3 regions of the Monashia sp. HAY1-5C genome follow, and region 1 is predicted to be linked to each of the others. Evidence: predicted binding sites of a transcription regulator. Region 1 holds the regulator's gene; each other region holds the start of a gene.
What was found. Region 1 encodes LexA, which represses DNA repair genes until DNA is damaged. Its sites were predicted from a motif close to TCGAACANNTGTTCGA; they were not measured.

Region 2: a site for LexA is predicted at 2,091-2,106, ahead of ACR9ZK_RS15340 (alpha-ketoglutarate-dependent dioxygenase AlkB). Genes of this name have one in related genera too.
Region 3: a site for LexA is predicted at 2,134-2,149, ahead of ACR9ZK_RS00470 (HNH endonuclease signature motif containing protein). Genes of this name have one in related genera too.

What each region holds. Positions count from the first base shown of each region.
Region 1 is NZ_JBPGXG010000011.1:40,037-43,289, reverse strand. Features, by position in the region: gene ACR9ZK_RS03180 (PKD domain-containing protein) at 1-348, shown strand, start outside; gene ACR9ZK_RS03175 (hypothetical protein) at 385-1,290, opposite strand; gene lexA (transcriptional repressor LexA) at 1,405-2,112, opposite strand; gene ACR9ZK_RS03165 (LysM peptidoglycan-binding domain-containing protein) at 2,341-2,754, shown strand; gene ACR9ZK_RS03160 (hypothetical protein) at 3,017-3,253, shown strand, end outside.
Region 2 is NZ_JBPGXG010000104.1:1,916-5,168, reverse strand. Features, by position in the region: gene ACR9ZK_RS15350 (hypothetical protein) at 1-513, shown strand, start outside; gene ACR9ZK_RS15345 (maleylpyruvate isomerase family mycothiol-dependent enzyme) at 523-1,392, opposite strand; gene ACR9ZK_RS15340 (alpha-ketoglutarate-dependent dioxygenase AlkB) at 1,418-2,068, opposite strand; gene recO (DNA repair protein RecO) at 2,225-2,953, shown strand; gene ACR9ZK_RS15330 (isoprenyl transferase) at 3,000-3,253, shown strand, end outside.
Region 3 is NZ_JBPGXG010000002.1:1,850-5,102, reverse strand. Features, by position in the region: gene ACR9ZK_RS00475 (twin-arginine translocase TatA/TatE family subunit) at 89-286, opposite strand; gene ACR9ZK_RS00470 (HNH endonuclease signature motif containing protein) at 731-2,095, opposite strand; gene glpK (glycerol kinase GlpK) at 2,269-3,253, shown strand, end outside.

The DNA of each region.
Region 1 (3,253 bases):
TGGGCCAGCAGCGGGTTTGAGCCGGGCGAGATCGACCTCGTCGACCCGGCCACGATGTTCGGGTACCGCGTCGAGATCCGTCCGAAGCTCGTCAGCTACGTGTACCGATTCGGGGACGGCACGAGCGAGGGTCCCACCACCTCGCCCGGTGGCGTCTACCCCGACGGCGACATCGTCCACACCTACCGCAGACCGGGCACGTACACGTCGCGGGTCGACGTGACGTTCGGCGCGGACTTCCGCATCAACGGCGGCGCGTGGATCTCGATCCCCGACACGGTGACCGTGCCGCAGCCGGGCACCCCGATCACCGTCAAGGAGGCGCGGAGCGTCCTCGTCCGCAACTAATCGTCCGACGACCCGCGGTGGCGAACCACCGGGCCGTCACTCGGCGATGGCGGCGCCCCTACGAGCCTCGAGGTCCGTGCTGTCGCGCAGGTCCCACAGCTCCTTGGTCTGGAGGATCCAGTAGGCGCAGAACAGGACGATGATGATGACCTCGCAGATCAGGATCACGTGGTCGAAGCCGTGCAGCGTCAGGTGTGCGAGCACCGTGAGGGCCAGCAGCGCAGCCAGGGTCCCGGCGATGACGAGGTACCACCTCTTGTACCCCGCCGCTTCTTGGGTCGAGGTGTGTCGGTCCTCGACCCGGAAGGCGCTGAGGACCATGACGGCGATGACGCCGGCCACCATCGTCGCGGCGGCGATGCCGTGGCTCAGGGCCACGAAACGGTCGGGCAGCGCGAGGAAGAGCACGAGCTCGAACACGACCACGGCACTGCACGCCGCGGTGACGAGCAGGGTGCGCACCGGTGGTCGGCGTGCGGGGTCCCTGAGCTCGGCGCGTCGCAGCCATGCCGTCACGACGAGGGCGAGGAGACCCACGGCGACCAGGGACCACACGCTGTTGTCGACCGCGTCGGAGATGGCCGTCGTGGGCAGGGCGAACGGGTTCGGCGCGCCTGCAACACTGCAGCGATCGTCCGGGACGGTGGGCACCATCGCGACCACGAACGCCATGAAGCCGGAGAAGTTGAGGAGCACGTCCTCCTCCGACGAGTGGCCCTTGTAGACGACGAGGGCGGCGCCGAGCGCGCAGAGGCTGCCGACGAAGACCGTGCGCGCAGGGGTGAAGTAGTAGGCGCTGATCGAGCCCAGCCAGCACGACCGGTTCGTGCCCCACCACCACTGGAGCACGACGGACAGCAGCAGCATGAGCAGCAGCGCCACCATGCCGCCCCGCAGATAGCGATACGTGAAGACGACGTCGCGGTCGGGCCGGTCGGGCATGGCGTCCTCCTCAGGCACTGTGCTCCCAGAGTGGCGAGTCCAGGGTGCGGATACCTCACGACGCGCCGCGGAGGATCCGCGACGCGCCCGTGATGTGGCCGCGGTGGGGGCTGCTCAGACGCGACGCAGGACTGCGGTCACCTTTCCGAGGATCGTCGCATCGTCGCCGTCGATCGGGTCGTAGGCCTCGTTGTGAGGCAGCAACCACACGTGACCGTCCTTGCGCTTGAAGGTCTTCACCGTGGCCTCGTTGTCGAGCATCGCCGCGACGATGTCGCCGTTCTCGGCAGTCGGCTGCTGGCGCACGACCACCCAGTCGCCATCGCAGATCGCGGCGTCGACCATCGAGTCGCCCTGGACCTTGAGCAGGAAGAGCTGCCCCTCGCCGACGACCTGGCGGGGCAGCGGGAAGACGTCCTCGACGACCTCCTCGGCGGTGATGGGCACCCCGGCGGCGATCTTGCCGAGGACGGGGACGTACGACGCCTCGGGGCGCGTGTCACCGGAGTCGGTCTCGACGTCGTGCTGGTCGGACGCTGCGGCGCGCCCGCGGCGCCCCGTCGCGTCTCCGGCGTCGGGGGAGACGACCTCGAGGGCGCGCGGACGGTTGGGGTCCCGACGCAGGTAGCCCTTGCGCTCGAGGGCGGCGAGCTGGTGGCTGACGCTCGACGGGCTGGCGAGCCCGACGGCCTCACCGATCTCGCGCATGCTCGGCGGGTAGCCGCGTCGGTCGACGGAGTTGCGGATCACCTCGAGCACGCGCCGCTGGCGCATCGTCAGCCCATCGCCCTTGTCGCGGTCGGGAAGCTCGGTCACGCCCATGGTGTCCCCTTCGTCGGCGGCCCCAGGCACCCCGGTCCCGGCGCTCGCGAGGCCAGTGTCAGTGGTGACTGGTGTGGTTGGTGGTGTGAGGAAAGCGTACGGGGTTCGAACACAGTTGCCAAACACCTGTTCGAAGCATGTCTCGACTTCATCGACCAGACGTGCTACAACTCGTACAGGCGTTCTATCGAACACATGTTCGCAAGTCAGCAGCAAGGGGAGGTCAGCATGAGCGTGGTCGCCATCGAAGCCGTTCGCCGGCAGCGGGAGACGGAGGTCGGGGAGTCCGACTTCGTCTCGCGGCCGCAGCTCGTCCTCGTTCCCACCGGACGCGCCGCCGTGCGGGCCGCCCGTGCCGCCCGCCCGCGGATGCGCCTGACGCGGTTCGGCCGCCTCGTCGTGACGCTCTTCGTCGGCGCCGTGGTCCTCGCCCTCGGGATCGGCCTCGCCGGTCAGCTCGCCTCGGCCACGGGTGCACCGCGCACGATCACGGTCGAGTCAGGTCAGACCCTGTCGGGCATCGCGGCTCGTGAGCTCCCGGGCCTTCCGGTGCGCGAGGGGGTCGTCGAGCTGCAGCTGGCCAACTCCCTCTCGACGTCGATGATCCACACGGGCCAGCGGCTCGTCATCCCGGCTCCCTGACGTCGCCGTTCGTGCCGCCTCCCGGCACGTCCCCCGACCGCCGCGTTGGCTCCACCTTCAGCGGCTGGCCCTCCAGGCGCTTCGACCCCGTCTGGTGGCCCGGACGCCGCACCCCTTCGGGTGCGGCGTCCTGCTGTGTCCGGCTTCGGCCGCCCTGTGGATGAGGCATGGACGCTGGGCGCCGGTCCCCGGGCCTGTGGATGCACCTCTGCCCGCGAGCGATGTCCTTCCTACCGTGGGGATCTCGGGAAGGGGAGCGCGCATGCGGTACGAGGTGGACACGGGCACGGTCGACGACGCCGCCGCGACGGCAGACTGGGCGCTCGCGCGCCTGACCGTGGTGAGGCCGGATCTCGCGGTCGAGCCGGTCGGGGTGGCGCTCGCCGGCGGCATGCTCGCCGCATCCGTCTCCCGGATCTCGCTCGCCTGGCGAGAACGTCTTCGTGAGGCCCGTGTGGAGCTGCTCGGCCTCGGGTCGGCCCTCCAGGAGGCCTCGAGG
Region 2 (3,253 bases), on a different contig from region 1:
GAGGGGCGCTCCCCGCAGCAGATGACCGACTACGCCCGCGCCTACATCGCCGACCGCTGGGCCGAGCGCGGGCCCGGGGGCACGCTCGCCTTCTACGCGGAGAAGGCGGCCTGGAACTGGGGCGACGGCATGTTCTGGGCCTGGGGGGAGGGAGCGGACTCGCTTCCCGGAAGGCTCGCCGACGCGGACGGTGTCGTCGGAGTCGTCCACTCGCTCAACGGTTTCCACGGGACCGCGTACGGGTGGCGAGTCGACCTCACCCAGGCGCTGTGGCTGGCGGTGCTGCTGGTCGGGGGCGTCGGACTGCTGCGGGCTCCCTACCGGCGCGACGTCCTGCTCGTCGCCCTCGCCGTGCTCGGCATCGCGGCGTTCACGCTGCTGTTCCAGGGGCGGTCCCGCTACGTCTTCACCTTCGCACCGCTCGTCGTCGCGCTCGCCGCGATGACCCGGACGGGCGTCGGGACGCGGCATCGCCGGCCGCGTGGTTCCGACGCCGCGTCCGCCGCGGGCTGACGCGTCCGGTCAGTCGATCGAGCCCCGCACGACCGCGTCGACCGCCGACAGGGCGTCCGGGTCGCCGGTACGCGCCAGCCCGCCGGCCATCGGCCGGTTCCACAGCCAGCAGTCGAGGTCGGCGGCGGTGCCGCACACCTGGGGCGACGACGCTTTCGAGGCGTCCGACCCGTCCGAGAGGTCCGTGCCTGCCTCCATGGTGGGCCCGTCGGCGACGAGGAACCGCAGCAGGTCGATGTCGCGGCCCTCGTAGGTGCCGGTGACACGTACCGGGGTGACGGTCCACGTGTGCATCGTGTCGACGGTGACGACGGTGACCGGCGCCCCGAGCGGCGCGTGCTCGAGCCCCGGCTCGGGCTCGTAGCCGCGCATGATGCGAAGGGCCTCGTCGACCCCGTCGGCCGCGAGCCGGGCGTCGATCGCGGCGCGGTCCTCCGGCGCGATGCCCGCGGTGGCCTCGGCGTCGAGGCGGTGCACGAGGGCCTCGTGGGCCTGCCTGCGGCGGATGTAGCCGGCGGTGTGCTCGTCGGCCCACATCCACAGCTCGGTGTCGGGTGGGAGCTGCGAGAGCTGCTCGTGCAGCCGGCCGCTCGACGCGTCGAAGGCCTCGACGAGGGCGGCACGGCCCTCCGGTCGCGGCGGCCGCGCGTCGCCGTGCGCCTCGACCTGCTCGGCCGTCGTCAGGCGGTTCTCGGCGATCTCACCCCAGAACCACTGGACGTCGGCGAGGTGCCACAGCAGGTCGTCGGCGTCCCAGTCCGGGCACGTCGGCACGGTGGTCCCGGCCGGTACGCCGGCGAGGACCTCGCGGAAACGGGCCGACTCGGCGGCGAGGTGGTCGAGGAAGGGAAGGTCTGCACCCGATGGGGCAGAGGGCATGCGGACTCCTTGGTCGTGCGAGCGGTCAGCGGACTCCCGCGACGCGGAACTGGACGGAGATGCGGGGCCCCATCGGCTCGGACGTCTTCGGGACCGCATGGTCCCACGTGCGCTGGCAGGAGCCGCCCATCACCACGAGGTCACCATGGCCCAAGGGGTAGCGCAAGCTCTTCTGCGTCGTGCCGGGGATCGCACCACCGTCGCGCGGGCGCAGGGCGAGCACCCTCGGCGACCCGAGCGACAGGATCGCGACCATCGTGTCGCTGTCTCTGGAGCGCCCGATGCGGTCACCGTGCCAGGCGACGCTGTCGTGACCGTCGCGGTACAGGCACAGCCCCGCCGTGACGAACGGCTCGCCCAGCTCGCTCGCGTAGTGCGCGCTCAGTGCGTCGCGGGCCTGGTCGAGCAGGGGGTGCGGGAGGCGTTCTCCGGCCGCGTAGAACTTCGTGAGCCGCGGGACGTCCACGACGTTGTCGTACATCTGCCGCCGCTCGGCGTGCCAGGGCACGTCGTGCAGGAGGGCCGAGAACAGCGCGTCGCCCGCCGCCAGCCAGCCGGGCCGTACGTCCACCCACGCCCCGTGGGCCAGGGCGTGGCGGCGCAGGCCGGTGCCGACGTCGCGCAGCGTCATCTCGTCGGTGAGGTCGAGCAGCGACCCCTGAAGGGTGAGGTCCATGCCGCCACTGTAACGCACCAGGTCGAACACGTGTTCGAGACTGCGCGCGGATCTCGTCGGCCGGTGCCGCCGTCCTTCCCGGGCGCCGGTGCGGTGGCGTAGGAGCCTGCGGCGCGTGCGCGCGTCGTGACGCCGGCCGCGGGGGAGAATGGGCCCATGCCCCTCTACCGCGACGAGGCGATCGTCCTGCGCACGCACAAGCTGGGCGAGGCCGACCGCATCATCACGATGCTGACCCGCACCCGCGGGCGCGTGCGGGCCGTCGCCAAGGGCGTCCGGCGGACGAAGTCCCGGTTCGGCTCACGTCTCGAACCGGGCATGGTCGTCGACGTCCAGTGCTACGAGGGCCGCAACCTCGACACCGTGACCCAGGTCGAGACCCTCGCGCCGTACGGCGACGCGATCGCCCGCGACTACACGGCCTACACGTGCGCGACGTCGATGCTCGAGACGGCGCTGCAGCTGACCGAGGAGCACGAGCCCCAGACCCAGCAGTACCTCCTCCTCGCCGGGGCGCTGCGCTCCCTGGCCGAGCGCACCCACGAGCCCGGCCTCGTCCTCGACGCGTACCTGCTGCGCTCCCTCGCCGTCGCCGGTTGGGCGCCGAGCTTCGTCGACTGTGCGCGCTGCGGCGCCGACGGACCGCACCGCGCCTTCAACGTCCAGGCGGGTGGGGCGGTGTGCTCCTCGTGCCGGCCGCCCGGCTCGACGGCGCCCGCGCCGGAGACGTTCGAGCTGCTCGCTGCCCTGCTCTCGGGCGACTGGGACCTCGCCGACGAGAGCGACCCGCGCCACCGCCGGCAGGGCAACGGCATGGTGTCGGCGTTCCTCCAGTGGCACATCGAGCGGGGGCTACGCTCCCTACGGCTCGTCGAGCGCGCCTGAGCCCGAAGCCGATCCGTCCACCGCACCTCCCACCGACCGGAGAGCCATGCCCGCCGCCACCCCGTACGCCCGGCCCTTCCCGCACCCCTCGGGAGCCACCGCCCCGGTCATCCCGGCCGGTGCGCTGCCCGGACACGTCGCGATCGTCATGGACGGCAACGGCCGGTGGGCCAACCAGCGCGGGCTGCCGCGCACCAAGGGCCACGAGGCGGGAGAGGCGTCGCTGCTCGACGTCGTCGCGGGCGCCATCGAGGTCGGGGTCACCCACCTGTCCGCGTACGCCTTCTCGACGGAGAACTG
Region 3 (3,253 bases), on a different contig from region 1:
TTCGAGTCGGACGGGCCCGAACACACCCTAGCCGTCACGACCCGCCCGGGGACCCGGCGCGGTCATCCCCGGACTGCCGGCCCGCCGGTCACTCGGCCCGCGGGGCCGAGCTCTCGGCCTGCGTGTCCGTGCCCTCGGCGTCCGTCCGCATACCGGCGATCTCGGAGCGGAACACGCGGATCGACCGGCCGAGGCTGCGTGAGGCGTCGGGCAGGCGCTTCCAGCCGAAGAGGACCATCGCGGCGATGGCGATGATGAGCATCTCGGGCCATCCCAGATCGGCCATGGCGCCCTCCCCTCGACGGCGGCCGGCACCGTGCCGCATGCCGCTCCGCCGCAGGCTAGGCGCGAAGTCTGGACGTGGCCTGTGCGCCGTCGAGGCGTTGACTGTGACCCCGTCGACAGGCGGTGGCTCACCTCGGAGCGACGAGCGGCCGCGGGCGTCGGCCTTCGGCCACCCACGCTGCAGAGGCCAAGGACCGGCTCAGCCAGCCGACGTGCTCAGAACGGTGGCGGCTCGGGTTCAGCGCCGGGTTCCCGGACAATCGCCGGATCGGGCCGGTCTGTCTGGGGTGGCCCCGTATCGGATGGGCGGGCGCCGGGGTCGGTGAGGGCTTCGCGCCAGTCCTTGGGGTAGGTGACGTACTCGCGACCGGCGAGGGTGGTCCACCTCGTCGCCCCGGAACCACGGCCCGCACCACCTCCACCACCTCCACCACCCCGGTCGGGGTCATCGGGTCCGGCGGCGGGATGGTGGTCGCGCCGGGCGGTCCAGGCGCCGGCGGTCTTGGGGTGGTGGCAGCCGCGGGACAGGGCCTGCAGGTTGGTCACCCGGGTCGGACCGGCCGGCCAGGGAGTGATGTGGTCGGAGGTCGCAGCGTTCGGCGGGGACCTGGCAGCCGGGGGCGCGGCAGGTCCCGTCGAGGGCCCGGACGTGCTCGGCCATGGCGCGGGTCGGGGTGTAGCAGTCGGCGGACAGCTGCACGGCGGTGCCGGTGTCCAGGTCGACTGCCAGGCGCTGCCACACCGACCCGGGCGCGGTCATGATCGCGCGGGCGTGGGCGGCGGTCACCCAACCGTGCCCCGGCAGCTCGCACGCGGCGTCCGAGGCCCCGGTGGCGACCTCGAACGGGACGACGATGCGCACCACCGCCGCCGGCGCGGCGGTGAGCCAGCGCCCGCACGTCGGGCCGGCATCCGGGCCGGCGTCCGGGCCTGCCGTCGACCCGGATGCCGCTCCAGCGAGGGCCTGCCCGTCATGCCCGCCCGGGGTGGTGCCGAAGAGGGCGAGGTCGGTGAGCAGGTCGCAACGGAGCTGGTCCAGGGTGCGCCCGTCGCCGGCGGCCCGGGCCGCGCGGGCCAACGCGTCGACGCGGTCCAGGACGCCGACGACCCGTTCGGCGGTGGCCGTCAGGGTGATGACGCCCATGCCGTCCTCGGTCAGGCGCCCGAACACGCCCCGGCGCGCGGTGGCGGTACGGCGGCGTTCGTCGCTGCACCGGTGGTCGGCGGCGGTGACGGTGCGGCGCAGTCGGGCCCGGAACAGCTGCTGCGTGGCGACCGTCCCGTCGGGGGCCGGCGCCAGGACCGTGGTCTCGAGGGCCGGCAGGGCGTGGTCGGGCAGGGCGCGCGTCTCGGCGACGAGGGTCAGGGCCCGGTGCAGGCTCGTGGCTCCTCGGCGCAGCGCCTCGCGCAGGACCCGGTGTCGGCGCGGCGCCAGGGCCAGCTCGAGCCGGCGGGACACCTCGCCTTGCCCGACCCCGGTCGCACAGGCGATCTCGGCCGCCACGACCCGCTCGGTGCTCAGCGGTACCGGCGCGGCGGTGGCCAGTCGCGCCAGCTGCTGCTCCTGGATCGTGTGCAACGCGGCGTACGCCTCCAGCAGCCGCGACTCCAGCCGCGCCTTGGCCCGCTCCAGCGCCTCCACCTGCGACAGCACCCGGTCACCGGCCGCGTCCAGCCCCTCGACGCGAAAGGGGACCGGTGCCACCACGACCGCAGCCCCAAGCCGGGCCCGGTCGGTGGCGAGGATGCGCCGGACCCTCGCGGGTCGACCACCCGCAGACCCGGCAGGCAGCGCGTCGAGATAGGGCATCGCCGCTCTCCTCTCGCCAGGTGGTCACCTCTCTCAAGTAGAACAGGTGTTCGAATGGCGGTCAAGCCTGCAGTCTGGACGGTGGACTCGGAAGTGCTTGTGTCGCAGTCCTGTCCACAGGTGTGGGCCGCGGAGCCGTGATGCCGAGGCGCCCGCACGGTACGGTCGGCGTCATGCCGACCGAGCAGCGCAGCCACGTCGTCGCGATCGACCAGGGCACCACGAGCACCCGGGCCATGGTGTTCGACCGCGAGGGCAGGGTCGTGGCCGTCGACCAGCTCGAGCACCGCCAGGTGTTCCCGCGCGCCGGGTGGGTGGAGCACGACGCGTCCCAGATCTGGGCCGACACGCGTCAGGTGGTCGGTGGCGCCCTCGGCAAGGCCAACCTCAACGCGACGCACGTCGCGGCCGTCGGCATCACCAACCAGCGCGAGACCACCGTGGTCTGGGACCGGACCACGGGCGAGCCGGTGCACAACGCCATCGTCTGGCAGGACACCCGCACGCAGGCGATCTGCGACGAGCTCGCGGCCCGCGGCGACGCCGGCCGGTGGCGCGAGGTCACCGGGCTCCCGCTCGCGACGTACTTCGCCGGACCGAAGGTCCGCTGGGTGCTCGACAACGTCGACGGCGCCCGCGAGCGCGCTCGCGACGGTGAGCTGCTCATGGGCACCATCGACTCGTGGCTGCTGTGGAACCTCACCGGAGGGGCCGGCGACGGCGGCCTGCACGTCACCGACGTGACGAACGCGTCGCGGACCCTGCTCATGGACCTGCGGACCCTGTCGTGGGACGAGGACCTCTGCGCCGCGATGGGCGTGCCGATGTCGATGCTGCCCGAGATCCGCTCGTCCTCGGAGGTGTACGGCACGTGCAAGCCAGGCATCCTCATCGACGTGCCCGTCGCGGGCATCCTCGGCGACCAGCAGGCCGCGACCTTCGGCCAGGCCTGCCTCGACGTGGGGACCGCGAAGAACACCTACGGCACCGGCAACTTCATGCTCCTCAACACCGGCGAGGACATCGTCGCGTCCGACAACGGCCTGCTCACGACGGTCTGCTACCGCCTCGGCGGGGACAAGCCGGTCTACGCGCTCGAGGGGTCCATCGCCGTCACCGGGTCGCTCGTGCAGTGGCTGCGCGACAACCTCGGCATCA